Regions from separate parts of the Bacillus sp. FSL H8-0534 genome, predicted to be linked through region 2. Evidence: riboswitches for the same ligand, from Rfam matches in the RefSeq annotation. Region 2 holds a riboswitch; the other holds the start of a gene.
The links. A riboswitch is a leader RNA that binds a small molecule or an ion and turns the genes downstream of it on or off. The one in region 2 is predicted to bind S-adenosylmethionine.

Region 1: it holds a riboswitch for S-adenosylmethionine, as region 2 does, so the genes downstream of both, MHH71_RS14925 (peptide ABC transporter substrate-binding protein) here and MHH71_RS00080 (hypothetical protein) in region 2, are expected to answer to the same signal.

Annotation. Positions count from the first base shown of each region.
Region 1 is NZ_JBBOUC010000001.1:2,918,428-2,933,490, reverse strand. It holds gene MHH71_RS14955 (multidrug effflux MFS transporter) at 516-1,712, shown strand; gene MHH71_RS14950 (hypothetical protein) at 1,751-2,197, opposite strand; gene MHH71_RS14945 (hypothetical protein) at 2,483-2,986, shown strand; gene MHH71_RS14940 (DUF3951 domain-containing protein) at 3,004-3,231, opposite strand; partial or broken gene MHH71_RS14935 (peptide-binding protein) at 3,353-3,493, shown strand; gene MHH71_RS14930 (YusW family protein) at 3,529-3,996, opposite strand; gene MHH71_RS14925 (peptide ABC transporter substrate-binding protein) at 4,340-5,980, opposite strand; SAM riboswitch class I at 6,124-6,228, opposite strand; partial or broken gene MHH71_RS14920 (aldo/keto reductase) at 6,424-6,575, opposite strand; gene proC (pyrroline-5-carboxylate reductase) at 6,602-7,405, opposite strand; gene MHH71_RS14910 (GRP family sugar transporter) at 7,767-8,618, opposite strand; gene modB (molybdate ABC transporter permease subunit) at 9,264-9,938, opposite strand; gene modA (molybdate ABC transporter substrate-binding protein) at 9,944-10,750, opposite strand; gene MHH71_RS14895 (substrate-binding domain-containing protein) at 10,883-11,830, shown strand; gene MHH71_RS14890 (DUF3948 family protein) at 11,894-11,998, opposite strand; gene MHH71_RS14885 (lysophospholipid acyltransferase family protein) at 12,337-12,942, shown strand; gene MHH71_RS14880 (DUF3948 family protein) at 13,014-13,109, opposite strand; gene MHH71_RS14875 (YitT family protein) at 13,605-14,045, shown strand; gene MHH71_RS14870 (precorrin-2 dehydrogenase) at 14,078-14,527, opposite strand; gene MHH71_RS14865 (sirohydrochlorin chelatase) at 14,520-15,063, opposite strand, start outside.
Region 2 is NZ_JBBOUC010000001.1:5,026-20,088, reverse strand. It holds gene MHH71_RS00110 (MarR family winged helix-turn-helix transcriptional regulator) at 1-120, shown strand, start outside; gene MHH71_RS00105 (MFS transporter) at 135-1,334, shown strand; gene MHH71_RS00100 (serine hydrolase domain-containing protein) at 1,435-2,697, shown strand; partial or broken gene MHH71_RS00095 (TIGR00366 family protein) at 2,735-3,026, shown strand; gene MHH71_RS00090 (hypothetical protein) at 3,237-3,599, opposite strand; gene MHH71_RS00085 (NAD(P)H-dependent oxidoreductase) at 3,596-4,171, opposite strand; gene MHH71_RS00080 (hypothetical protein) at 4,455-4,715, opposite strand; SAM riboswitch class I at 4,818-4,916, opposite strand; gene MHH71_RS00075 (hypothetical protein) at 5,251-5,442, shown strand; gene MHH71_RS00070 (YwiC-like family protein) at 5,489-6,199, opposite strand; gene MHH71_RS00065 (ECF transporter S component) at 6,414-7,136, opposite strand; gene MHH71_RS00060 (ABC transporter ATP-binding protein) at 7,109-8,770, opposite strand; gene MHH71_RS00055 (energy-coupling factor transporter transmembrane component T) at 8,743-9,621, opposite strand; gene MHH71_RS00050 (DUF4430 domain-containing protein) at 9,644-10,435, opposite strand; gene MHH71_RS00045 (DUF4430 domain-containing protein) at 10,491-12,320, opposite strand; gene rraA (ribonuclease E activity regulator RraA) at 12,706-13,191, opposite strand; gene MHH71_RS00035 (hypothetical protein) at 13,618-13,827, shown strand; gene ybaK (Cys-tRNA(Pro) deacylase) at 14,131-14,604, opposite strand; gene MHH71_RS00025 (histidine--tRNA ligase) at 15,052-15,063, shown strand, end outside.

The DNA.
Region 1 (15,063 bases), 2.9 Mb from region 2:
AAATTCATACATATTCAAAAATAGATGCATAAAAAAATTCGTTTTCTTGGAAAAATGATACCATCAAACTATCCGAAGAAAGGACGAATTTGCTAGTATAATAACCAATTTTGATATTGAAAGTAACTGTTATGTACTTATTACTGTCCTAGTGGAAGAAATCGAAGTATTGAAATCATTAGCCTTTGGAGCAGGGTTATTAAATCATGTATTAAAAATATTGAGGTGGAGTTTATCTGAGATACTATAATATGATGAAGGGCTTCTAAATCTAGTATTAGGAATCTGAATGAAGTTACATATCATAGATAGAGAAGATCCGTCTCCGTCGAATGTGGGTATTCAGTTAAGGATTTTTCATTTCGTTATAAAGGAAAGTACGATGTACTTGACGTATCTTTAGAGATGTAACTATAATTGTTACGATTCGGATTTTATAATGGAAAGGGTGAATGATGTAAGTGAATGAAAGTAATCATGATGTATATAAACCTGTAAGAGTAAACAGGTTATGGATGATTCTTGTATTAGGGACACTCACAGCAATTGGGCCATTGTCCATTGATATGTACTTGCCCTCGTTACCAAAATTAACGGATGATTTACAAACGAATGCTTCTCTTGCTCAGCTTACTTTAACAGCTTGCTTACTAGGGCTTTCGGTTGGACAATTATTTGTTGGTTCAATTAGTGATATTTATGGACGGCGCAAACCGCTTATTATTGCTCTTATTATCTATGTTACATCTTCTTTATTGTGTGCCGTTGCACCATCTATTTGGAGTTTAGTTCTTTTACGTTTCTTACAAGGAGCTTCAGGCTCAGCAGGTATTGTTATATCACGTGCTATGGTACGTGATATGTACGCAGGTTCGGAGATGACAAAGTTTTTCTCACTGCTTATGTTAGTAAACGGAGCAGCGCCTATTTTGGCTCCGATTATTGGAGGACAATTGTTACAGTTTACATCATGGCGCGGGGTCTTTATCGTTCTTGGAGTGATAAGTGTATTTATGTTAGTATCCGCTATTTTTGTATTGCGTGAGACATTGCCTCTTGAGGAGAGAGAAACAGGTGGTTTAGCAGGAACATTAGCGATATATGGGAATTTGCTGAAAGATCGCTTATTTATGGGGTATGCTTTGTCGCAAGGCTTAGTGTCAGCAGCAATGTTTGCTTATATTTCGGGCTCTCCATTTGTGTTGCAAAATATATACGGGGCATCACCGCAAGCATTTAGTTTATTCTTTGCGATTAATGGTATTGGGATTATTATTGCTAGCCAAATTACTGGACGTTTAGCGGGGAAAGTAAATGAGACAACATTATTTGTAATGGGCGTCGGAATTGCAGCTGTTGGTGGTCTTTCTTTACTTCTTATGATTGTACTAGGAGCAGGGTTGATTGGTGTTTTATGTTCGTTATTTCTTGTTGTATCAAGTGTTGGGGTTGTATCGGCAACAGGTTTTTCACTAGCAATGAGAAATCAAAAACAAGCTGCAGGAACAGCATCAGCTTTACTTGGTCTACTACAGTTCATTTCTGGAGCGCTTGTTGCGCCTTTAGTTGGGATTGGAGGTAGTAACACAGCACTTCCTATGGGAATTGTGATTGCCCTATGTGAAGTGGGAGCGGTTTTATGTTATATCTTTATGGCAAAGCGCAGTGAAAGACAGTTTGTACTTCGGGAAAAGCAGGATATAGAGGCATAAGAATACTAAAAAAGAGCTAATTCAAAGTATATTTTGAATTAGCTCTTTTTGTTATTTTCTTGGAGCAGCTCATACATATTATTCATGATTGCATCGTATAAAATAGCTAATTTATCCCAAACCCATCGATTTGAATCAACCTCTTTTTCACCGCAGTCAATAATATCTGTATGGTCCGTAATTCTATAAGCTCTTTCTACAATTATCGGAGCAATTTTTGGTATACGAGGAATAGCTTTTAAAATATCTGCAAAATTTCCGATATAGACATGCCCGATGATTTCAATTGTTAGTGATTCATCAGATATGTTTAGGGCGGTGTTGTATTTGTCTATATGCACTTGTTTTAAGTAACGGGCAAGTCTAAGTGGAGCGGTTCTCTTCTTTAATACGCGGCGAAGACTTTCTGTATTTTTGATATGGAGTGATCTTTTACGAATAAGAACGGAAAGTTCTTCTTCCATAAACATCATTTTGTTGTACATATATATTATTAGTCTCCTTTTTTCTAAATAAATGGATAATGCAACCTTAGGTAGGGATGCTTCATTCATATGTAAGTCTAGCATGCTATGTTCCAGATGTGTGCTTACAGTTTTGTAAGGTGCAGAAGAAGAGCTGTGAAGATTCTGGGCGTATAAAGTGACGATACTGTGACAAAAATGGTGATATGTGTATAAAAGTACGGTCATAAGTGTAAAGTTTGAATGGTTCTCGTTATAATAGCAAGTGGAGATAAGTAGTAGATGTAGACAAAAGGAGAGTAAGAGATGAAGAAAGTGTGGAGTATTGTCTTGCTTGGAGGAATGCTTCTTTTAGCAGGGTGTAATGGAAATAAGGATACAAAAGAACCGAAAGAAAAAGTAGAACAATCGGCAGAGCAGAAAGAAGATATGAGAGTATATCGTGATCTGCATAATAAGTATGATGAGAAAATGAACAAAGAGTTAAATGAAGCGGTAAAATTATGGGAAGAAGCGAAGGAAAAAGGGGGCAAGGCACTAGTATATCCTAAGTTTAAAGAAGATGTACAGAAAGTAACCACGAGTATGTTAACGGATATCGATCATATACGCAAAGAAATTCGTGTACCGAAGTCAAAAGAACAAGAACATGAGCTATATGTTGGCTTCTTAAATGAGACAGAACAAGCAATGAAAAAGTTAGAGAAATTAGCGAAAGATGAAGATTCGGCGTTAATTCGTGATATAGAAGTTCATTTTTCAACAGCTTCAACGTACTATAAACGCTTTCAAAAAGAAGCACAAAAATAACCTTGCAATGCGCAAGGTTATTTTTTCTTTTTCCCGTCCCCGTCCCCGTCTTCATCTTCATCTTCAGCTACTAAGACTTTTTGCTCTTCATGAAATTCTGAAATTGTTTGCCCAGTAATGTTATCGAATGGAGTATAAAAGGAAGTTATATTTTTCTTTTTTATAAATAATTTATAGAAGCCTATGATAACTAATATTACGATTGTTAATGGTAATCCTATAACTGCCATAAGTAATGGATCCATCGTAGCTCTCCTTTCTACATAGAGAGCATTCTATTTGTCCTTTGCCTTAGTATAAAATAAAAAAGAGAATTCCTTTAAATATAATCCAACTGCTGCAAAAGCGTTGTTAGAAGAAGGTATGAAAGAAGAAGATATTATGTTTACAGAATATCCTTTAATTCCGATTATGTTCCCGACAGATTCTTATTTGCAAAAATTATCCGTATCTGGTTTAGAGTATATGATTAGTTCTGAGCCAAGCTTACGACATGCGAAAAAGTAAGCAAAAAATAAAGAAGTAGGCATTTGCCTACTTCTTTATTTTACTTCCTTCTTATACTCTTTCTTCGTTCCATCTGAGAACACAACTTCTAAGTCGAATTTTTGGTAGTCTTTATCAAGTTGGAATACGTCTACCACTTGATCAATTACTTCTTGATCAGGTGTATTTTTATCAAATGTTAACTTTTGTAGAAGTGGACTTAGTTTGGCAATAGCTTTGTCACTCGTTAGCTTTACATCTGTCTTGTGATCCTCAATCTTTCCTTCCATCTTTTTGTCTGCACCTTTACTTTTGTACTCCGCTTCATAATCTTTCTTCGTATCTTGGTAGTCTGCATTTAAGTGAAATTCGTTAAAGTTAAGTTTTAAATCTTGAGGTGCTTCATTTTTAGCTTCGTCCGTTGTTTTCTTATCAGAAGTTGGAGTTTCCTTTTTTGGTGCAGTACAACCTGTTAGCGCAGGTACTAGCATAAGTGCTAATAAAACTGAAAGTAAAATTCTCATAATATATTCCTCCTTAGTGTATCGTTCCTTCCATACAAGTTTTTCCCAATTTCATGTAATTATGTATGTGCTCGAAATAAATTATTTCCCGAAACGTACGCTGCAAATGGTTATTATACAATAATATTTGGTGGTGGAAATTTAAAGGAAAATATTATCTCTCTATTATTTATAATTGTTATTACACAAATTTTAGCTTTCATCGCTGTAGGACTATTATCTGTATTAAAGGGAAAGAGGCATTTAGTAAAAGAAGCATAAAGAAAAAGGGCATCCTTTTGGAGGATACCCTTTTTCTCTTGTAATCGAAGCTTTCGTTAAAATTAACTTCTATAAGGCGAGATTAATTCTCAACCTTTGCCCATTTGAAGTTAAGTGGTCCTGCAAAATCAACTTCAACTATTCCTTTTACATAAGAACGTTCTAAGTATGTTGTTCCATTTTGATAGAGAGGAGAGATAACAGCATCTTTAAATAAGATTTTTTCTGCCTGTTTTAAAGCTTCCCAACGTGCTTTTTCATCACCAGCAAAATCAGTTTTTGCTTTTTGGATTAAATCATCAAATTCTTTATTAGAATAGTGATCTAAGTTGTATGAGTTATCAGTTGTAAATAATTCTAAGAATGTAATCGGGTCAGCAAAATCAGGGCTCCAGCCATCAACAGCAATATCATAATTTCCTTGTAGCAATAATGTGACTTGTTGTTTACGTGGTTGAGGCTTCAAGTTAATTGTTAAGCCTTCTAGATTTTTCTCTAGTTGTTCTTTTAAATATTCACCAGTTTTTTTCGAAAGGTCATTATCGCTTGTTAATAATTCAATTGAAATTTTATCAGAACCTAATTCTTGTTTTGCTTGCTTCCAGAATTTTTGAGCATCTTTTGTATTTTCTTTCGTTAAATTGCCATTCTCCTCACGGAAATCTTTTCCAGTTGGTCCCTTTGCAAAGTTTTTTGGAACTAGAGAATAAGAAGGAAGAGAGCCATCATTTAAGAGAACATTTACAAATGCCTTTTTATCTATCGATTTATCGATAGCTTGGCGGATATTTACATTTTGTAACGTTTTATTTTTTTGATTCATTCGTACGAATTGTACACCAACATCTGGTCGTTCTTTAAAGTTACTATCTTTGCGATATTTATCAACAAGATCAGATGTTAAAGTAAGTCGATCGATTTGTTTTGATTCATATAAATTAACGGCTGTTGAATGATCTTTGACGATATTAAAATTAATTTCTTCAAGTTTCACATTATCCTTATCCCAATAGTTGGTATTTTTCTTAAACTTAAAGCTTTGTTCATGTTTCCAATCACTTAATGTAAAGGCTCCATTATAGATAAGCTTATTATCTTCTAATGCATATTTATCACCTTGTGATTTAAAGAATTCTTCATTAATCGGTAAAAATGTTGGGAATGCCGTTAAGCTAATGAAGTATGGAACTGGACGCTCTAATTCAACTTCAAAAGTGTGGTCGTCGATTGCTTTTACACCAAGTTGATCAGCCGAAAGCTCTTTACTATTAATCTTTTTTGCATTTTTTATATCAAAGAATAAAAAGGCATATTCAGAAGCTGTTGCTGAATCAACTGCACGTTGCCAAGCAAAGACGAAGTCCTTCGCTGTTACGGGTGTACCATTTGACCATTTGGAATCTCGTAAATGGAATGTATATTTTGTTTTATCCGGACTCACTTCATGAGACTTTGCAACACCAGGCACAGGTTTGTTTCCTTCACCAAGGTTATATAGACCTTCAAATACGTTTCTCATTACTTGACCAGAGTCAGTATCTGTAGCGCGTGCAGTATCCATTGTGCGGATTTCTGTACCAGCAGCTAAGTTCAATACTTGTTTATCAGGTGCTTTATCTTTTGCTTTTGCTCCGCTTGCATCGTCTTTATAGTTACCGCATCCTGTTAATAAAATACTTGCTCCTAAAACAGATGCGACAGCAGGTACAAATTTCTTTTTCATGTAAAATTCCTCCCTAAATTGTTTGGGTATTAAAAAAATAGTTAATGAACAACTTTGAGGGAAAGAAAAAATCCCTCTTTTCTTATCGAGAAAGAGGGATTTTTGTTTACAAGGCATGTGCCTGTATATAAACGAAGTCCCTCATTCTATCTTTCAAGCATAATGCTTGCAGGAAGTGGCACAGTATTCAAAGTGAACCTGTTGCCGAGGTTTCAAAGGGCCAGTCCCTCCACCTCTCTTGATACAATGAGTAAACATAGTAATTTGTATTAATTTTTTTGTTTCTTTGATTATTCAAAATCTTACACCCGGATAAATGAACTGTCAATGAAATGGAATATGGTTTAAATTTTCAGTCTATTAAATAGGGATATAAAAAGAAAGAGCACTGTGCAATTGCACAGTGACTCTCGTTTTTAAAAATCAAAATTATCAGGGTCTGGACCAACGCCATCTTCATTTTTGTATATTGCCGCTGTATCGATGCTGCGGTATCCATTTTTAATAGCTGCTTTTACAGAATCAATTACTTCTGTGCCATCTTCAACTTTAAAAAACACCTAAGCCAAACCAAGGCGTTTACACCGTTATGTAATGTTGTGTAAGCTTGTGAATTTCATATTAATTCCCTCTAGCTTTTTTATTGGTTGCTTCAATTGCTTGATAAATAATCTTCGAAAAATTATTTTCATATAGAACTTTTAAACCTTCTGCAGTTGAACCACCTGGTGTTGTCACTTGTTCACGAAGCATAGCTGGATCTTGTTCTTGCTCAAGCATAGCAGCAGAACCAGCAATCATTTGGATAACAAGATGTTTTGCTGTTGCTTCATCGATTCCATAGCTTTTTGTTGTTTCAATTAAACCTTCAGCAAAATGGTAAAGGAAGGCAGGTGCACTTCCAGTAACAGCGGTCAGCTGATGAACTTCTTCTTCCGTGCATAGCTGTGCTGTACCAATCCCCTTTAAGAGTAGTTGTAAAGTTTCTTGATGTTCAGCATTTACGAACTGTCCCATTGTATATAGAGAAATAGACTTTCCAATTGTCGCAGCTGTATTTGGCATAATCCAGGCAACAGGTGTACCTTGAGGAAGTTTTTCTTCTAAGTAAGATGGACCAATCCCGGCAGCAACCGTTACAACAAATTGATTGGTTAGAAGAGGAGATAACGCTGCTAATAATTGTTCATGTGCAGCTGGTGGCATCGCCAAAACAATGGTATCAACAGTTTTGATATGTTGAGTCCAATCACTCGTAATGGAGGTATTATATTTTTTCTCTAATTGTTTAAGCTTTTCTATGTTACTCCGATTGGATACGATAATTTTTTCAATGTGTTCGTTACTTGTTTTGAGAAGTCCAGCAAAGATTGCTTCTGCCATACGGCCAGCACCAATAAATAAAATTCTATGTTTCTTTAGCATATCTTTTATTCCTTCCTGATTAGAATAGGGTATAAAAAACGATAACATCTTTGAGAGATCTTTGTAAAAAGAAAAGACTTATATGAATTTGCTATAAGGATTAGTATATGCCATATTAACTTTTATAGTAATTTAGCTATTGATAGGTTGGTAAGAGAGCATCTGGTCATGTTTAAAAGCGGATAGATTGCCAAGCTAAAGCAGAGAGAAAACGAGTGAAAGTCCCCTTTTGTTTGTCATAGCGGTAATTTAAATGTCTAAAGATCAAATTACACAGATAGATTGGAAAGAAAAGTGATTAAGGAATAGAAAACCCTCTGAAGCATGTATGCTTCAGAGGGTTTAGTAATAGATTGTGTAATTATGCTTTTGTCATACCAAGTAAAACAGCACCGCCGATAATTAGGACACTACCTAGTGCAATAAATCCCATTTGGCGTTTCGTTTTCTTTTCTCCTAAGAAGACAATCGCACCGAATGTAGAGATAACGATGCCAGTTTGAGATAATGGGAAGCTTGTTGCTACTCCAACTCGTGGTAAGGAAAGAAGTAAGAATAAGTTTCCTGTTCCCCATAGTAAACCAGATAATATGTTACGAACTGCATATTTGTTAAACGGTTTATATTTAGATGTCAGTACCACTGCACCAACAAACATACCGACTGCTTGCGGTAAAATAGCAGACCAACCATCGATATTGTACCAACGAATGATAATTACATATACAAGGTAACCAAAAGTAGAAACAATTAAAGTTAAAAGCCCTTTTTTCAGTTGTCCCGGTGGCTGTGCATTTTCTTTATCATCTAGTGAAGTAAAGACAACACCAATTACAATTAAAAGGATTGCAATCGTTCCCATAATAATCGTAGTAGTAGTAGTCCACTCATGGAAAGCGATAACGCCAAAGATAGAAGTCGCAACAAGTTGCATCCCAGTTGAAATGGTTACAGTTGTTGAAACACCTAGCTTTTCAACAGTTTTTAATTGGTTTGCTTGTCCTAAAGCCCAGAATAGACCTGAAATAAAACCGACGATTAAGATTGTCATAGTTAAAGCCGGTTGAGTAAATATATACATAATTGTTGCAAAGAATAAGGCACCAATTGTCATACCTAATGTTTGGCTATATGCACCGCCGCCCATTTTTACGCTTACTAATAAGACGTTTCCCCATGCAATTGCAGGAAGAAGCGCTAATAAAATGTCCATTACAAGACTCCCTTCACTTTTCTATATCAATATAATATAATTTAATTTAATTTCGTTTTAACGATTGGTAATTTCCCACTTAGAAAGTGGAAGATTACCGATTGTTAAAACAGGATGAAGAATTTACGATATAAATGCGGTTTCATTTCTTCATTTTTTCAAATACCTAAATATAATAACAGGAAAGTACCTATTTTAGAAAGTAAATTCAAATAGAATGTATATTTCTACAAAAAATAAAATTCTGTTATTTAATCTCATTTTTTAAGCTTAGTAAGACCTTATCTCAAAAGTCAGCAAAAGCTAATCAAAGTTTTATTTTATCAAAATAAAAAAAGACCTCAAATTGAGGTCTTTTTTAAATGGGGATGGGGGGAATAAAGTTACTTAGCTCTTTTTAAGAAATGGGGAGAGGGGGACAATCTACTTCCCATTGGCTTTACTTTATAACTTAATTATATGGAATGTGGGAAATAGTAACTATCGAATTAGCTTACAATAGGATTACAATTTTGTAAGGTTGGGATAAAGTGAAACTTTAATCAATGGGGTTTTACAGCACTCGAACAGCAGGATAAATTGTTTCATTCTACAAAACAATTTATTTTTCGGGAAATAAAAAAGCAGCTTTTGTCGAAAGCCGCTTTAAGAAGTAGTAATTCTTTTATTAATTAGCTGGATGCACAATAAGAATAGGAGTGACATACCGACTGTTATGATAACAAGCGTCCAGGCGAGCTGCATGTTACTTGCGTCAATCGCCATATAAATGGCTGTAGGAATTGTTTGTGTTTTTCCTGGAATGTTACCAGCAAACATAAGTGTTGCTCCAAATTCACCAAGTGCACGTACAAAGCTTAATATCATTCCACTAAGTAGTGCGGGGAATGCAAGCGGCAATGTGACATGTAAGAAGACTTGGTGTTCACTGGCCCCAAGATCACGGGCACCGTCTTCAATTTGCTCGTTTGCAATAGAAAAACCTGTCTTGGCCGATTGATACATAAGTGGGAATGAAACGACTGTTGAAGCGATGACAGCAGCCCATGATGTAAACATAATAGAGTGTTGAAATAATGATTCAATCCACTTACCAACTGGGCTGTTATTCCCAAAAATAATAATGAGAAAGAACCCAATAACAGTTGGCGGGAGCACCATCGGTAATAGAAAAATGGTTTCTAATAACACTTTATAGCGCCACAAGGAGCGAGCTAATACTCGTCCAATAATTGTGCCGAAAATCATAACAATAATGGTGGCGAGTGCAGCTACTCGTAAGGAAAGAAAAATAGGCGGCCAAAGTGCATCAAATGCCATGGTAGTTAAGATAGAATTGTAAATCCATATTTTTTAAAGATAGATTGTGCCTCTTTTGACTGTAAATATTCATAGAATGAAGTCGCCTCTTTCTTATGCTTGGATTCTTTTATAACCCCTGCTGGATAGTGGATCGGTTCATGAGAATTAGTTGGTGCTGCATTTGCAATTTTTACTTTGTCTGAAATGAGAGCATCTGTTTTGTATACAATTCCAGCATCTACATTTCCTGTTTCTACATATGTTAACACTTGGCGGACGTCTTTTGTAAATACAATTTTGTTTTGGAGGTCATTCCATAGATTTTCATGCGTAAGTGAAGCTTTTGCATATTTTCCGGCTGGTACAGATTCAGGTGTACCAATTGCTAGTTTCTTCACTTTTTCTTCTTTTAACTCTTGAAATGTTTTAATGGAACTTTCCTTTGGAACGACTAAAACAAGTTCATTTCCAAGAAGATTTTTCCCCTCTTTTTCATTAATAAATCCTTTTTTTACAAGCGTTTGAAATTTATCTTCTGCTGCAGAGAAGAAGATATCAGCAGGAGCCCCTTGTTCAATTTGCTGCTGAAGTGCACCAGAACCACCAAAGTTAAAGGAAAGCTTTATGTTTGGTTCTTTCTGTTTATATTGTTTTTCAATTTCTTTGAAAGCATCCTGTAAACTTGCAGCTGCAGATATCGTAAGTTCAACTGTCTTTTCTTCTTTAGCAGTCGTTTTTTCTTTTTTTTCTCCACTTGTGCAAGCCGAGCTAAATATAAGAAGGAAAGAAAGCATGAATACCCCAATGTACCGTAATGTAAATCTGTTCATAAATATAATCCCCTTTCTTTTCACCATATTAATTATAACTAATTATATTTAATTATAAATAGATATAATTAAATATAATGTGAAATAAATCACTTTTTGAAAAAATAGGAGAAATTTTCTTTCTTTGTTACAATGAAAAGAGAAAGTGAGGAATCGTCTATGGATCATCATTCCTACACAACGGAAGAAGTAGCAAATCGATTAAAAGTCTCAAAGTTAACAGTGTATGATTTAATTAAAAAGGGTGAACTACCTTCCTACAGAGTTGGTAGACAAATGCGCATCGATGCAGTGGACTTAGAACAATATATTAAGCAAATGAAAACAGGGAAAGTACAAACTGCTTCTATGAAACTAAAGGAGAAGAATAGAGAATCTTCCTGTGTAATTAGTGGACAAGAGTTAACATTAGATATGCTAGCGAAACATCTTGAAAGATTTTTAACAGGCTCTAGTATGCTCCGGGCTTATCAGGGGAGTTTAATGAGTTTAATTAAAATGTCTCAAGGAGAAGGAAGTATCGTTAGTTTACATTTGTTCGATGGAGATACAGGAGAATATAACATCCCATATGTAAAACGAATTTTAGTTGGACAGCCATGTATTGTGATGAACTTATTAGCGAGAAATGTTGGGTTTTATGTCCAAGAAGGAAATCCAAAAGGAATACAAAAGTGGGCTGACTTGAGTCGTTCATCGATTCAATTTGTGAATCGTGAAAAAGGATCGGGAATTCGTGTACTAGTAGATGAACAGGTGAGAATTCAAAATGTAGATAAAGCAAATATTCGAGGATATAATTGGGAAGAGTCTAATCATCTTGGTGTTGCCTCTCAAATTGCTAATAGGAAAGCTGATGTCGGCATAGGAACAGAAAAGGTAGCACAAATTGTGAATGTAGATTTTATTCCACTTATGGAAGAACAATATGACTTAGTAATCTTAAAAAATAAAGAAAATGAACAACTTATTGAAGCAGTAAAAGAAATACTGCAATCGACAGAATTTCAAAATGAACTACGAGCAATTGGTGGGTACGATATAAGTAAAACAGGTCAAATTATATATGAAACAAATTGAAAAAGCTGCTTGTCTATGGACGAGGAGCTTTTTCTCTATATAAAGGGGTTAGGGGAAACAAGTTTATAGGACAAGACCTTGAGCAAGTGCGTAAATAAATGCTGTAAGAAGAGCTGCGCCGCTTGCAAGTCCGATAAAGTCTAATTTGTTAAAAGTAATGTTGTTCATAGTTATCTCTCCTTATTTGTTTAATGTAGTAGCAACCGCTTTTGCATCGACAAGAGCGGATAACACCATACTCATTGTATTTACAAATCTATTTGTTTTCATTTTGTTCATCATGCGTATCCGCTCCTTTCCGAATTGTTGTTGCCCTTGTTTCTGTCTTAATTATATGAAATACGACCAGGAGTAACTATCGAATTAGCTTACAGCAAGATTACACCTTTGTAAGAATTAATTTTTGAAAATTGTCACTTAATTTTATTACCAACTACTAAAACTTAGTGTTATAATTGTTGTAAGGATATAATTAAACTTTGGATATTGAGAAAGGAACGAAACGAATGTATAAGCTAATTACATTTTTGTTGAAATATATATTTAAAACGCTTGGAAAAGTGGAGGTTCAAGGAAAAGAAAAATTACCTGAAGGTGGGCCGTATGTTATTGCTTGTACGCATACGAGTTTTATGGATGTTTTAATGCTGGCAGCTGGGATGTACCCAACGGAAATTCATTATATGGCCAAAAAGGAACTGTTTGAAAGTAAATTTACAAATTGGTTCTTTAAGAATGTAAATGCTTTTCCGGTAGATCGCGCAAATCCAGGGCCAAGTACATTGAAAATTCCATCCCGTTTATTAAAAGATGGGAAAGTAGTAGGGATTTTTCCAAGTGGAACGAGATCGACAGAGGATGTTTCTTTAAAAGCAGGAGCTGTTACGATTGCAATGCGTTCTAATGTTCCTTTAGTACCAGCAGCTTATGTTGGGCCATCAAGTGTAAAAGAATTAATTAAGGGGAAAAGAGCACAATTAATTTTTGGTAATCCGATTCAAGTTGAAGCGGGAGAGACAGTGGATCGAAAAACGGCTATGAAAATGATGACGGATCAATTAAATACAATGTTTGAAGAATTAACAGAGACATTACAACAAAATAAAAAATAGGAAAAGACGACCGGGCATAGACGGTCGTCTTTTCTATTACTATCTATATAAAGGGGAAAGGGGACAAAAAATTATAGAAGCGTAGCAGCATAAATGAAAGCTGTAAGAAGAGCTGAGCCGCTAGCTAATCCGATAAAATCTAATTTGTTAAAAGTAATATTGTTCATCATACTCTCTCCTTACTTATTTAATGAATGAGCAACTGATTTTGCATCGACAAGAGCGGATAACACCATACTCATTGTATTTACGAGTTTATTTATTTTTATTTTGTTCATCATGCGTATTCGCTCCTTTTCGAATGGTTGTTGTTACTTTCTGACCTAATTGTACGAAATATAGAGGGAAGTCACTATCGAATTAGCTTACAGGAGGATTACACTTTTGTAAGGAAACTGAACATCTATGTAAGGATATAAATATTTGACAAGGGATTATGAAATTCGTACGTTAAAGAAAGAGGTGAGCACATGACAAATATTAGAGATATCGCAAAGCTAGCAGGTGTGTCCGTTATGTGCCATTACATAGCGGATTTTTTTGAGAATTTTTTTTGACTGGAAACGCGTTTCATACTTTATAACTGAATTATACCGGTTATGTAGTAATCCAGGGATTCTTTTCAAGTGTTACGACAGTGAATAGAATTTGGAGGAGTATTGATGGATGAACTATTATTGAATGTGAGAAAGTATGTAGAGCCTGATGAACAAATCTTGTCTTTTATTGATATTGTTGTAATTGTAGGATCGGTATTCATTATTGGGCAAGAAAAAGCAATGTATACGCTCGTTGCAGTATTTATCGGAGCAAAAGTAATCGACTTTATTGTAGAAGGAATTAATACGAAAACAGCAGTTACGATTATATCTAGTCAACCAGATTTAATTCGTGAAACGATTACGAAACATATGACACGGGGTGTTACTGTTTTAGAAGGTCGCGGTGGTTATACTGGAAAAAATAAAGAAGTACTATATGTCGTAATTAATAAGCAAGAGCTTGTAAAATTAAAACAAGTAATCAGTAATGTAGATGAAGATGCATTTGTTGTTATTCACGATGTACGAGATGTACTTGGCGGTGGTTTTAAAGCAAGCTAAAAAGATGAACGAGGGGATTCGTTCATCTTTTTTTATTTTATAATTTGGGGAAGGATCTTCATTAGTTTTTCTTTTATTCGTTTTGCAAAGGATGGATTTTTACCAGAAGTTGATATGCTTATAACATATTCGTCATTTCGAATGATTGCAGGTGTATGAAAGGATGACTCTGTGCCATCACTTACGATATTAACCCATTGAAAATCATGTGCAGCTTGTTTGACCATCATATTTACATCATGATGATTTGTTGCAGCATAGATGAGATGAGCATCTTTAATATCTTCTTCTGTAAACATTTTTTCCTTCCATGTAATATAGGTGAGATTCTCCATTTCTTCACAAATATACGGGCTCACAATCGTGACACGAGCTCCTGTATTCTTTAAACCAGCTGCCTTTCGATATGCAATTTTTCCACCACCGATGATCACAACCGTTTTGCCTTGGAGATTACACATAATTGGATAAATGTTATACATGTACATATTCCTCCATTCGCTCTAATAAAGCAGATTTCATGTAGGAATCAAATTGAAGACAATTACAAGTTGTAACGTTAGCATATTTTTTTGCATGCCGATTTATTTTCTGAAGTAATAACCCAGTGAAGAGAAGATAAGGCATGACATATACATGCCTTGCGTGCGATGACTTTTCATTGAGTTCATCAGTAAAAGAAGGTGTTCCTTTTGTTAAAAAGGAGCAGGAAACCGGCAAGCAGAGTCTTTGCTGGGCAGCTGCACCAATTTGTCTTAATTCATGTATAGGCTGAGAATCACTGCTACCACGGCCAACAAGTAAGATTTCACTATTTGGCATTGGCATAGCTTCACGTATTCGTTTTATGACAAGTTCGATCATAAGCGGATGTGTACTAAAAGGTGGTATAACTGAAAATGTAATGTGTGGATAGTGCTTTTTTATTTTCTCAATTTCAAAAGGAACATCACGTTTATAATGGGCCGCTGCAAATAATAAAACAGGGACAATTAAAATCTCAGTTGCACCTTCAGTG
Region 2 (15,063 bases):
CCAGTATGGCAAGAAGAAGTTGATACTTTTGAAGAAAAAACGTTGCAGGATATTAATGAAGAAGACTTGCAGCGAGCATTTCAAGTACTAGAAGCTATTATTAAAAATTTAGATGATTAATTGGAGGGATGACGATGCAAAGTGAGAGACTTTGGACGAAGGACTTCCTTGGAACTTGTTTTAGTAGTCTGTTTCTCTTTTTAACGTTTTACATGCTTATGACCACCCTGCCCGTCTATGTAATAGACGGATTGAAAGGAAAACCAGAAGAAATTGGTTTAGTCGCAACAGTATTCCTTATTTCTTCTGTCCTATGCCGCCCATTTACCGGAAAGTGGCTTGACGATTTAGGGAGAAAGAAAATATTATTTATTTCACTTTCGTTATTTTTAGCTGCTACCGTGATGTATTTCGGTGCACAAAGTTTATTTTTATTACTTGCCCTGCGCTTCCTTCACGGGATTGGGTTTGGAATGGCGACTACAGCAACAGGTACAATTGTAACAGATGTCGCACCACCGCATCGCCGCGGTGAAGCACTTGCCTATTTTGGTGTATTTATGAGTCTGCCGATGGTAATCGGTCCTTTTTTAGGTTTAACGATTATTTCGCACTTTTCATTTACTATTCTATTTATCGTTTGTTCTGTATTTTCATTACTAGCATTTCTATTAGGTTTACTTGTTAATATTCCACATGAAAAGCCAGTAAGTAAACAAAAACGTGAACGAATGAAATGGAAAGATTTAATTGAACCTTCTTCAGTTCCAATTGCTCTAACAGGATTTGTTTTAGCATTTTCTTATAGTGGCATTTTATCTTTTATTCCTATTTATGCAAAAGAAATTGGTTTAGGAGAAGTTGCAAGCTACTTCTTTATTGTGTACGCACTCGTTGTTGTACTTTCTCGTCCATTCACAGGGAAAATATTTGATCGTTTCGGTGAAAATATACTTGTTTATCCTTCGATTATTATTTTTACAATTGGAATGTTCATCTTAAGCCAAGCACAAACGTCATTTTGGTTCCTTGGTGCAGGTGTATTAATTGGTTTAGGCTACGGAACATTAATTCCAAGTTTCCAAACCATTGCTATTTCCGCGGCTCCAAACCATCGACGCGGCTCAGCAACAGCCACTTATTTCTCATTCTTTGATAGCGGTATTGGTTTCGGTTCTTTCATATTAGGTATAGTAGCTGCAAAATCAAGTTATCATAATATGTATTTCATTGCTGCCATTATCGTTGCATTCACATTACTTATTTATTATGGTCTACATGGCAGAAAACAAAAGTTCAAAAAGCAACATACAGACAGAAAATTATCAGCTTAATGTTAATAAGGAAAGTAAACTCCTCTGTTTACTTTCCTTATTTTGTATTTCTAAGAAAACGAGCGTATACTTACTGTAGAAATAACAAGGAGGTACATAGATGAACTTTAAAAAATCTCCCCTTTTATTGCTCATACTTACACTACTATTTATAGTAACTGGGCTTGGATTTGCATTTTTCAAACAAAACAAAGTCTCTCCTTCTAAAGAGAACGTGACAAAGGAAAACTGGTTACAAGACCCCTACTTACGTTGGTCATACACACATATGAAAGAATTAACGTTAACGAGCGAAGTGAAAAATAATCCTGAGCAAGTATCCCCATTCCCTACTGCATTACAAAACTTAGATGATTTTTCTGTTAAAAAGGAAAATGGAGGCAATATTCCTTTAAAAAAACTATTAGATGAGAATAAAACAGATGCATTTGTCATTGTACATAACGAAAAACTTGTTTACGAGCATTATTTCAATGGATATAAACAAAATGGGCCGCATGGAATGGCCTCTTTAGCAAAAGTATTTACTGGTGCACTTGTACAATCATTAACCGAAGAAGGACTCATCAATGTACACAAGACCGCTGAAACATATGTCAAAGAATTACGAAATACACCTTTCGGGAAAGCAACAATTCAACAATTAATGGACATGCAGGTTTCTGCTGAATACCCGACACATGGGTATATACAACCGGGATTAGAAAATCAAGATGCACAGTTATATTTAGCTAGTAATATTCTTCCTCGTGCTAAAAACTATGATGGCCCAATGAAAATTTATGATATGTTACGAGAAGCAAAAGAAACAGCATCACCTGGAACTGCATTTTCATATAATAACGGCTCATCTGAAACACTCGGCTGGATTATACGGACAGTGACCGGCAAATCATTAGCCGAAAATGTAAGTGAACGAATTTGGTCCAAAATAGGTATGGAAGAAAATGCGTATTATATTACGGATGAAACAGGAGTTGAACAGGCAAGCGCCGGTTTAAATGCCACTGCAAGAGATATGGCCAGATTTGGGCAATTGATTTTACATAACGGTCGCTATCATGACGTGCAAGTTCTCCCTTCCTCTATTTCGGAAAGTGTAAAGAGCGTACAAGAAGGCGAATTAGCAATCGGGCCAGGTGCACCTATTTCTTATCATAATCAATGGTGGATTCCTCATAACGAACAGGGCGCTTTTGAAGTGTTAGGAAGTTACGGACAATGCCTCTATATCGATCCAAATGCAAATATGGTGATTGTACACTTTTCATCAAATGCTAGTCCGAGCAGTGATGTCCATTCTACTTACTCCAATATGTATATACAAATTGCAAAACACTTAGAAAAGCTTTCACAGGAGTGAAAGCTTTTCTTTATTTATGATTCATCAAAACATTCAATTATTCACATTTTTAAGCTCGAGAATTGTAAATGTTTTTGTTCCATCTAGAGGCGGACAATGAGTCGTTCAAGCCCCTAAAATGATCCCAGCTGGCACGGAACTTGGTGTACCTACCGCGAAAACTGTGATGGCAATCGCTTGGGGCGATGCTTGGACGAACTTAATACAGCCTTTCTGGGCATTACCTGTATTAGCCATTGTTGGTTTAGGTGCGCGATATGATAGGGTTTTGTGTTGTTAATTTACTATATGCAGGGGTAATCATCAGTTTATGCTTTCTTTTTATTTAAATCAAAATGATACTAAATAAAACAATTACGAAACAACTAAAAAAATTTCCTATATATCGTTTGCCAGAAGGGGAGTGTTCTTAGAAGAAAAATGAAATAACTTTATTATTTCTACACAATCTCAATAAAAACGAAAAAGTAACCCTTTCCCCTCGCTGATTTGAAAACGATATGACTTAGTTTTATACTAGCTTTTTTACATAATAACTATTATTGTGATTGTTCATTTTCAATACATATAATCACATTTCCCCATTCCCTAGTAGTGAAATTTAAACTCCCGTACCCAAATAATTCTGTACATACATTTTCTATACTCGAAGGGTTTGCTCGTAAAAGATCCCACCGTAATGCTTTGGGTAAGTCATACATCTTATACTCCTTACTTTCTTTAATAACCCCATCGACTTCCCGTTCACAAATTCCCCTTACTAAATAATCAACTCTTAGTTCTTGATACACTTTTTGAAACATCTCGCTATGGTGTTTCAATTGAAGCAAACAAGCAATATATGTACGGAACAATTCATCAGTACGATTACAGCATCTCATTATGTTTTCTATTTCACTCATAATTTTTTAGCCTTTTCTTGCATTTCTAGCAGCCACTTTTCCCGTTTTATCGCTTTACTTGTTTTTACAGATTGAAAGACTGAACGTTTTATTTGGCGTATACCACAAAATCGTAAAATCCCCTTTTTCATAATCACCCAATCAGCAGAGCGATATAAGAGTGCCACGTACCATAACGGCGAATCTAAAGTATTAATAACCCATGCTTTTTTTCCTATGAGTAATCCTTTTGGTAACGCCCCTTCATATTTATAAGAAAATCCTGTAACAAAAACGCGATCAATAAACCCTTTCAAAATAGCTGGCATTCCCCACCACCATATTAGATAAATAAAAATAAAAAAATCTGTCTCTTTGATCAATCTTCTGTATTTTTCTGTCTCTTCTTCATATGCTAAATCACGTCTTCTCTTATCTTCATTAAAAATAAGTACTGGGTTAAATTGTTCTTTATATAGGTCAAGCAATGTAACAAAATGATTTGTTTTTTGCAGTCCTTTTTGTACATGTTCTAATATAGCTGCATTGAAACTAGATGGATTGGGATGTGCATATATGATTAGTACATTCATCTCCAAACAACACCTTTCCTTAAATTCCCTTTTGACTCCGCCTGGTTTGCATGATATTCTAATACATGTCAAGTAGCAAGCCTACATGACACAACAACTGACACCTACTCGGCGAAGGTGTCTCTTTTCGTTTTTAGCCGAATGAAATGCCTCTTTCAGGGCATATTCAACTTTTGACACTACACACTCAACACCATTCCCTTGTATCAGGCTGCTTCTGCAGTCTTTTACTCTACATACTCCTTTTAATTTTCAGATAAATTATAGCATGAAAAAAGAGAGCCTAGCTCCCTTTTCGCGCCTTATAATATACCCCTTTTTCAGCATAGAGGTATTCTTCATCAGCTAAAGTAATTTTCCCATCCAGTTTCAATTCGTCTAATAACCTTGATAAATAAAATTGGTGTAACATTTTTTTCGTGAATTTTCCTTCATGATGCGAAACGATATGTTCTTGAATATCTAATAGTGATATTGGTTTATCTTGCTCCATCATATATTCATATACTGCATTACGCAGCTTTACGTATTTTTCAAGTGTCACAGTACAATTGCAACCCCTTTCTTCTTATTCTGTTGTTTTTAGAATCGGTTTTTTTGCAACAAAAAAACCTCTTCGATAAGAAGAAGTTACGTATATATCTTCGTCTTATCTCCCAGAACAAATATGTTCTGCTGGAATTAGCACCTGCATCGCGGTTGCTGGGTTTCATCGGGCCAGTCCCTCCACCTCTCTGGATAAGAAAATATTCACTTTATAGCCTACTATAGCCATTTTCATTTCAATTGTCAAATCATATAAAGTGAAACTTTAATCAATTGAACCATTACTATCTGTAATAGCAGGGATAAAACATTTAAAACAAGTTATATTTTCTTTTCTAACGTTCATACTAGAAGTGTATGCAATAGAGTGGAACTTTAATCAGTGGGGGTTTTCTACATCCCCCACTGATTATTAGCCCGACCAATCGAGCTTTTACGGGCAGTTTAACTCCCACCTAACTTCTTTTCTTTCACCGAATTTTGAGGTAGGAGTATTACTGCCCACAAATAGCGGGATAAAGGAGTAATATATAATGAGCAAAAACGCACGTGGATATGTTCAAGATTCTTATCATTCTTTACATGAAGCAAAACAATCTTTAGAAAACGCATTACAAACAGTCGAAAAAAGTGATAATCGAGAACGTATAGAACAATCCTTACAGGCTGTGGAGCACGCCTTACAAAAATGTGATCATGCGGTTCATATTTTGGAACAAGAATAAATACATCCCATCTATTTACTAGATGGGATGTAACTCAAATGGCATACTAAAACAGTATTGCCGTGACAATTAAAAAATATACAGAATTAACGATTTCTAAAACCCCTACTTTTAAAATAGATATTTTCTTACCATATAATATAATTGCTCGAACTAGACTAGGTATAAAAACTAGAGAAAGCCATGGGTTTACTACAAACAATGCAACAGTTAAGAAAATGTGATATCCCCATGATACATAACGATATGTCGGGTTATTCTTTTCACGTATCATAGTTTTCACATAAAATGTACTACCTAAAAAGTATAAAAAAGAAGTTGCTGCAATCCAACATGCTGTTTCATCAATTGTTTTCATTGAAAAATAATAACTAATCAAACCGCCCGTGCAGAAAACAAGTATTGCACAAATATCATTTACTAAAGCTCGTTCCCTTTTTTGACGAGCAAAATATATATTCACAAAAAAGAGCGGAATCATAACAGCTGCGAGGAAAAGAATTCTCCACTCGTATAGTAAAGATAGTATACCGAAGACACATGCAATAATAAAATAAATAATTGCTGAATGTAAAAATGCTTTCTTTCGCGGTTGCTTCATGTACATTAAAAATGGATATGTTGCTAAATAGATAAATAACCAAGCGATAAAGAGTGGAATATGATAGAAAGTAGCTTTACCAAGTATTACACTAAGTATAAATGGAATCAGCAGCATCCCCCATGCACCGTGCTGCTTTGGAACAACTAGCTTCATGAATAAGGCATCTCCTCTTTGAATTTTTTCTCATTTACTATTATATAAAAAATCTCATATAAAAATCGAAGCATATTAAATCGATTTCTTGACATTTTTCACAATATAATATGTATGAAAAAATGCTTCTCACCAGTGGTAAGAAGCATGAAAGAGGCAAACGAATATGTAAGTCGCGACCCTACTTTATATTCTTATGCTTTATGATATGTACTTATGCTTTGTTTACTTGAGATAATAGCTCTTTATCATCATCTAAAATTCCATATTTCTTTTTAAACCTTGTAATAATTCTAATCCACGATGAGCTAAACAAAACAAGAAAAATTACATTTGAGAGTGCATGAGCTAGATCAAAGTAAAAACTTGCAGCGTAGTATGCAATAAAGTCTTTCCATGTTAATCCTTCTAAAAAGCCAAGTATCCCCCACAAGTTCATAATCCAGCCAAAAACAAAGCCGGCTATGAACCCATAGATGACTCTCCCCCATAACTTTCTCATTATAAATGTATTTCGAAGTAAACCAGCTATAAAGCCTATCATTCCCCAAGAAAACATTTGCCACGGTGTCCAAGGCCCCTGTCCTAAAAATATATTAGATACAAGTGCTGCCGTTGCCCCAATCATAAAGCCTGTTTCACTTCCAAAAACAATTGCAGATACAATAATAACAAAAGATGTTGGTTGTACACTCGGCATAATGGAAAACGGTACACGACTAACTGCTGCTATTGCTGCTAAAACAGCTACAATGACTATTTCACGTGAAACAAATGCTTTCCTCTCAAATCGTATATAAAAAGGTAACATGATAATGGATAATAAAAATAAACTACACCAAATATAATATTTATCTGTTACAAAAGAAGTAAAGAGAAGCGTACTTATTACAATAATGAAACTAAGCATTATGAGAGCAAAATATCGCTTGGACACGATTTGTACACATCCTCCCACGTTAATGCATAAGGTAATTGCTTGCGAATAAAACGATTAATAGATGTTGTATAAAAGAAATTATCACTAAAGAATTTCTTTGGTGTATCATCCATAATTACGTTCCCATCAAATAACATCATACAATGATCAACATATTTAGCTGCAAATTCAATGTCATGTGTTGCCATCACAATTGTTGTTCCTTCTTTTTGTAACTCTTGAAACAGCACACCTAATTTTTCTTTTTTTTCTGGATCAAGCCCTTTTGTCGGTTCGTCTAGTAATAATAAATTTGGCTTCGATAATAAAGCCGTACATAGTGCGATTAACTGTTGTTCTCCCCCACTACAATCATGTGGATGACGATCTCGAATAGAATGAAGCCAAAATCTTTTCAACATATCTCCTGCGATTTTTTTCCCTATATCACCATATAATTCATTTGCTCTTTCAAAAACTTCATCCCACACCGTCTCAAATGTAAAATGATAATATGGATGTTGCGATACAAAACCTATTCTTTTAAATCGTTCCTTTGAATCAATTTTATGAATCTCCGTTCCGTTCCACCGTACTTTTCCTCTTCTAGTTTTGTTTAATCCTGCCAAGATGGTTAAAAGTGTTGATTTTCCAGTACCATTTTTCCCAACAAGCGCAGTCCACTTCCCTTGTTCAATTGATAAGGTTAAGTCCCGTAAAATAAAAGGGCTATTTTTTTCATATTGAAAGGATATATGTTTTACTTGTAAAATCACTTCTTTTTTTTCTGTTTGCGATATAACTGGCACTTCATGTTCGATAGGTAACTCGGAATGAATTTGTGTTTGTGCTCCCTTTACCGTAAAGGGTATTTGCTCTACATTCCATTCTAAAAACAATCTTGGAATTTGAGGAATAAACGGTCGGAATTCTTCTACTGTCCACATTTTAGATATAACCTGTTGCGGAATTCCATCATAAATAATTTCCCCAGCATTCATAAACACAACTCGAGTTGCTAGTGGCATTACTTCGTCTAAACGATGTTCACTCATGATAATTGTAATCCCGAGTTCTTCGTTAATTCGTTTCAATAACCCTAAAAAATCTTTTGCTGCAATTGGATCAAGCTGTGCTGTCGGTTCATCAAGCAGTAACAATTTAGGTTGCAAAACAAGAACTGCCGCTAAATTAACAAGTTGTTTTTGTCCTCCCGATAACGTGTGAACAGACTGGTGTAACAAATCTTGAAAACCTAAAAAACTAATTAATTCAGCGATTCTCTTTTGAATTATACTTGTCTCTAAACCAACATTTTCAAGAGAAAATGCCAATTCTTGAATTACCGTATCCATAACAAGTTGATTTTCTGGATTTTGAAACACCATTCCCACTTCTTGTGCTGACAATAAGTCTGGCATCTCCAGTAAAGAAGTTCCATTATAATACATACTACCTGTGCGCTTTCCAATTGGGAGTAACTCTTTCTTAAAATGTTTCAAAAGTGTTGTCTTACCACATCCTGAACCACCAGCGAGCACAATAAATTCACCTTGAGAAACCGCTAAGGAAACGCCTGTTAATGCTTGTACTTTTTCATCAGCATACGTAAATGCTAAGTTTTTTATTTCTGCATGCGCCACCATAACCATTCCCTCCCTTCCATTATGATTGGTAAACTAATAAACAGTATAAATAACACGAATAATAGTCCATCATATTGCTGAAATACAAGTGATTCCACCCTTGGATAGATTAATAGTTTACCAGCACCACAATAATTAAACACAAAACAGCTTAGTAATAAAATCACTAAACAGGCAAGTATATACCAATCTTTCCTTTCCATTCGATATCGAATGTACGTACTACGCTTCGTCACTCCAAATCCACGCGCTTGCATAGAATCTGCCGTTTGTAATGCATCTTCTAGAGAACAAACAAGCAACACCTGCAAGAGTTTCATTCCATTTTTGATTCTCCCTATGAATGAGCCTGAATCTAATTGAACACCTTTTGTTTTTTGAACAAGTGTAATTTGTCTTAAACGCCGGATGAATAAAGGAACAAAACGCACTGTTATCATTGTCAATAGCGCCACTTTCGGTGAAATCCGTGAAAATAAATACAAAAATTTATGACTTGAAATCATGTCATTGTAGGAAGTAAATGTGAACATAATAGTAAGTAATAATAATCCCATTATTAACCCATACATGCACGCTTCTAATGTAATTCGATTATCCCCTAAACGAAACAATGTCGTCGCTCCCCTATGCGTTAGCAAAGGATTTAACACAATCACCATTACAAAGAAAACAAATGTGCTTGGTAACATTGTTCTTATTTTCTCGCCATTTCCTTGCATGATGTTTAACAGTACAATCATAATAATCGCACCCATTAAAAAAAGAGGGTGAAGACACATCGTACATAGTATCATCACCCCAATATAATAGAAAAAATTCACAAAAGGATGTAAAGAAGAAAAAATGATTTTCATAACCTTTACCTAAAGCCCTTTCCTAATTTAACACATATACCCATTCGATTTTATCTCCTGGTTTTACTTTATATGCACCTGCACTTCGGTTTGGAAAAGTACCATTGACACGGTATTTCCATCCACTTTTCGGTCCTTTGTCAAATTCATATAAGTCATTGATTCCTTTTATATATTTACTATTTCCAGATCCAGTTGAATCAATCTCCAATCCCGTATTCTTTAGTACATCAAAAACTGTAGTTCCTTCTTGCATATCTACTTTTTTCGCACCTAATAAATACCCCTGATCTCCATGTACAGAAATGGTAACTTGCTTTTCCTCTGGTTTTGGTACTGGCTTTGGTTCGGGTTGAGGTTGAGGTTGAGGTTCTGGCTTTGGTACTACTTTAGCCTTGGGATCTTTCTGCTGTTCCTGCTTCGGTGTTTCTTTCGGCTGATTTACTACTTTAGCCTCTTCTTTTGCTTCTGGCGCTTTCGCTGGCTCAGGTTGTTCTTGCTGCGCTTTTGTTTGTCCTTGTTGTTTTTGCTGAGCAACTGGTTCTTGCTCTTTTTTCTCTTCGTTCTTTATTTCAGGTTGTTCTTGCGATTTTTGTTCCTGATTGTCCTTTTGTAGCTCTTCTTGTTGCTTTTTCTCTACTGATTCTTGCTGTTCTTCCGGTTTACTTTCTTCCTTTTTCTCTTCTTGTTTCAGTTTCTCTTTTTGTTCCGTTTTTGAAATTGCTTTTTGTTCAGATTTCGATTCATTTTGGCTACATCCAACAAGCAATCCAAATGAAAGGACAACTGAGAATAACCATTTCATCATATTCATGTTTTTCTCACCTTTCCTAATAAAATTAGGAGCAAATCATTGCTCCTAATTTTTGTTAAGCTGCTTTTCGTCTCCATAAAACATATGCTGAAGCGATACATAATACGCCCATTCCTACTGGCATAGCAGTATCCCAAGCAGATGCTCCTGTTTTTGGTAACTGACGATTTTTCGCAGTTTTTTCATTATTTACTGTGTTATCTTTCGTAACAACACGAGAGTTCTCATCGTTTGTTTGTTTCTCTTGTTTTTGAATGACTTCTTGCTTTTCAATCACATTGCTCTCATCCACTACAGGTTCCTTCGGCTCATCAACTAAGTTTATATCATCTTCAGTTGATGAATTTGTCCAATCATATATAGAACCTTTACCATTTACAAATGCCTTATATTGAACAAGTGCTAAAAGTGCTTGTTCAGTAGCCATACTACTACCCTCTTCGTCGCTTGGCAACCATTTAAATTCACCATTTGCAAGTTGGTATGATATTAAATTTTGAACTGCGTTTACATTATTTTTAGTAAATGCTTCACTAGTTGGATCAATCCCTGTAATAGCAAGTCCAATAATTGCTTGTGCAACACTATTAGAATTTTCTTGGCCATCAGCTTCGAATCCGCCAGTGTTCAATTGTTTATTTGATAAATATTTTACTGCTTTTTTTACAGCTTGCTTTACCTCTGGTTGTTTCTGATATGGCGCTAATGCCGATAAAACCATACCCGTTACATCAATATTACTAGCTTCTTTCTTACTACTTTCAACATTGTATGTCCAACCACCGTCTGTATGCTGTCCATTTAAAATCTCTTTTACTAAAGCCGCACGATTCCACTTTGCTCCAGCCGGTACTTCATATTTTTTTGTATCAAGTGCAAGTAAAGCAAATGTATAACCAGTAACAGAATTTAGTTTTTCAGATTGATATAGTTTTTGAACTAAATTCTTTCCTGCAACATTTGTTGGATTTCCATTTACCGCTGATACCGCTAAAACAGTCCTTGCTATATCTGTAGCGCTAAATCGTTCCACACGTTTTTCCACTTTTTGTGTTAAAGATTGTAAATAACTAATCTTTGTTTCTACTGGAATATTATTTCCTGAACGAGCAAGTGCAATTGCTACCCAATCACTATCGATTCCATCTTCCATCATTTTTTTTGATGTTTTAGCAATCGCTTGATCTAATTGCTTCATTAGTAATTCATTTTTGATTGGCTCTTTCAACTCATTAGGCTTTTGTTCTTGTGGCTTCTGAGCTTCAGGTTTTTGTCCATCCGGCTTTTGTTCTTCTGGTTTTTGTTCCTCAGGTTTTTGTCCATCTGGCTTTTGTTCTTCTGGTTTTTTCTCCTCAGGCTTTTGTCCATCCGGCTTTTGTTCTTCTGGTTTTTGTCCCTCTGGTTTTGCTGTACCTGAATCTTTTTTACAAGTTCCATTCTTATCGAGTACTTGTTGCAACTTTTCTATGCTCATATTGTCCCAATTTACAACAAAACGAAATGCAACAACATCTCCAGATTCTAATTTATAACTATCTGCCCCTACCATGGCAGCTTGATCATTTACATCATATGCCCATCCGCTTGTAGCACTTATATCACCAGCCATTAAACCGTCAATACCTTTAACATACATACCATACTTCGTATTCTCAGCTGTTACTTTAGTCCCCATAACTTTTTGTAACAAACTATAGGCTGTTTCCCCATCTTCAATTGACACTTCTTTCGGACATAAAATAACTCCTTTTTGCGATTCCCCAATGATCGCAAGTGTTGCTGTTTTCCCTTCAGCAAACGTAATATGTACAGTATTTGTAAATGAAACAAATACTAATGCCACTGCCATTATCAACGTAAGCAGCCATTTTTTTATCATTGCCATCCTTGGTTATTCCTCCCTTTGCTTACATATACATAAAAAAAGGCCCTTCAAGGGCGTGCAATAGCACTCTACCGTGAGTGCTAAACCAAAATGCACAACACCTCCTCCTATCCGCATAGGTAGCGGTTGTATTTGTATAGGAAAGATCCTGTAGCTGATGAATGTATCATTGTGATAACATTCACTTTTAGCGGCGAACCCATTTTTATTTCCACCAATTTCCTTTTAAAGTTATCGTATAAACGACATACCTATACATTCATCAAATTATAAATTTCTGTATTATTTTACTATTGACACGAGATTTTGTCTATGTTTTCTCTGATTTATTTTCTAAGAATAATAGCCGGTTACATTAAATTATAAAGCTTCTATTATATAGCTACTACAGGTTACTATGAATCGGTTGTTTACATACTATAATACCATCTTCATCAGCATACACATACTGATTAGGAATCCACTCAATTTCTCCAAATTGCAAAGGAATTTCTGTTTCTCCTTTTCCTTCTTTTCTACTTCTCTTCGGCATTGTACCTAATGCTAAAATACCAATATTTATGTTTCGCAGTTCCTTAGAATCACGAACACATCCATATACAATAATCCCTGCTATATTTCGTTCCTTTGCAATGTTTGCCAAGTTATCTCCAAGTAACGCACAGTTCGTAGAAGAACCTCCATCAACTACTAACACAGTCCCCTCTGGTAAAGTTTGCAGTGCTTCCTTTACTAATACATTATCATCTTTCACTTTAACCGTAGCAATCTTTCCATGAAATCGTTCTTTCTTCCCATATGATTGAAAAATAGGCTTACATACTTGTACGTCTCCTTCAAAAGCATCACAAAGATCTGTCGTTCTCCACATCTTTCTCCCTCTCTTCTTTTTCAATATATGTTACATATTCTTGTCGTTTTATTTTTCACCTGTCTTATATTGCGAAATTTTGTATACTATAGCTTCTTTCCCATCTGCATAATATTTCAAATTCCGTACATACTGTATAAAGGCTGGTGAATAGCTTTTATACAATTTTGTAGTACCTACAATCTTTTCTCCCTTTCCCTGGGGGCTGAGCAGTTAGCTTTTGCTAGCTGCTCTTTTGTTTTTATAATGAAGCTTTTGTTAAAAAGCTAGTTAACCTCTTTTTACTTTTTAATCATCAACACTGAAATTAGATAACTATTATGTAGTCATGAGTGAATATGACAACCTTTCCTTTTGACCACTCCCACAGCTAAAGCACGTGGGCTTTCCCGCTCACAAATTCTGTAAAAGGATAAGGGTGTGACAATATTGAATAGAAAAAATGATCAAATTGTTATTCATATAATAAAAGGCTCAACCATAAAAAAGTTTTTAATCTTAGATTTGGTTACTGGAACAGGAATTTATTATGTAGTCAAATTTATTTCTTCAAGCGTATTAATTGCACTTATTGGCAGTATCATAGGAACCGAAGGCATTAAAAAGATACCGAAATTCCAAAATAATACGAATTAAATTTCAGTACCTAGCCCCACTATCTTCACTCCATTAAGAAGAGCAAGCCTTCTCAATAAAGTGAAACTTTAATCAGTGGGGGTTTTCTTCATCCCCCACTGATTATTAGTTGAACCAATCGGGCTTTTACGGACAGTTGATCCCCGACCTATCTTCCTCGTTTCTCTCTGAATCTTGAGGTGGGGGTCTTACTGCCCGTTAATGCGGGATAAAATAATAAAAAGAGCCAAATGGCTCTTTTTATTACATTCCAGTACATGGATCTATTATATCTCCAACTCAATCATCGGAATTAATAATATACTACTCAACTACAATATCGTGTAGTTCAAAGCGAATTACTTTTTTAAATTCATCTAGTCCTAGTTCAACTTGATACCCTATCTTCCCGGCACTAAAGATCATTGTATCCAACTCCATAGCACTATTATCAATGACCGTAGGGAAATATTTTTTCATCCCTATCGGTGAACAGCCACCATGAATATAGCCGGTGAGCGAGAGTAAATCTTTAGATTTCAGCATGCTTATTGATTTTTCACGAATGCTAGAAGCTGCTTTTTTCAAATCTAATTCTTTATTGACAGGTACAACAAAAACATAGTGCTGCCCTGATTTTCCCATGGTGACTAGTGTTTTAAATACTTGATTAGGAGATTGTCCTAATACCAAAGCAACATCTATTCCACTAATCGCATCAGTATCCACATAGCTATAATGTTTATAATTGATTTTTTTCTTATCTAATAATCGCATTACATTCGTTTTGTATTCCATTGTGCTAAAATCCTCCTGCAACAAATTTATATGTACTATTTAATATATGAATTGAGATAAAGACGTTGGAAATATAATTTCAAATACATAAGTATTGTAGCTTACTTTGCTATTTTTTAACAAGTAATGACAAGCATATTCTATGACTCAAACTGTTTATATACAGTAGGATTAATTCATCCATTAATCTTGTTTTTATTTTCAAAAAACATTGATATTTCAAAAATCATTTGTTATACTTTTGAAAAAACTTAAGGAGAGATTGAATATGTTTAATTCTAATACTTCTTTCCAACTTCATCATCATCATACATAATGCCGTGTATCCGAAGAATTTTTTCTTCGTGGGTACAGGGCTTTTCCTGTTACCCACGAAGCATTCATAAAGCTATGTGGGTATTTTTATACCTGCATAGCTTTTTTTAATTTAAAAAAGGAGTGATTCAAATGGATGTAAGA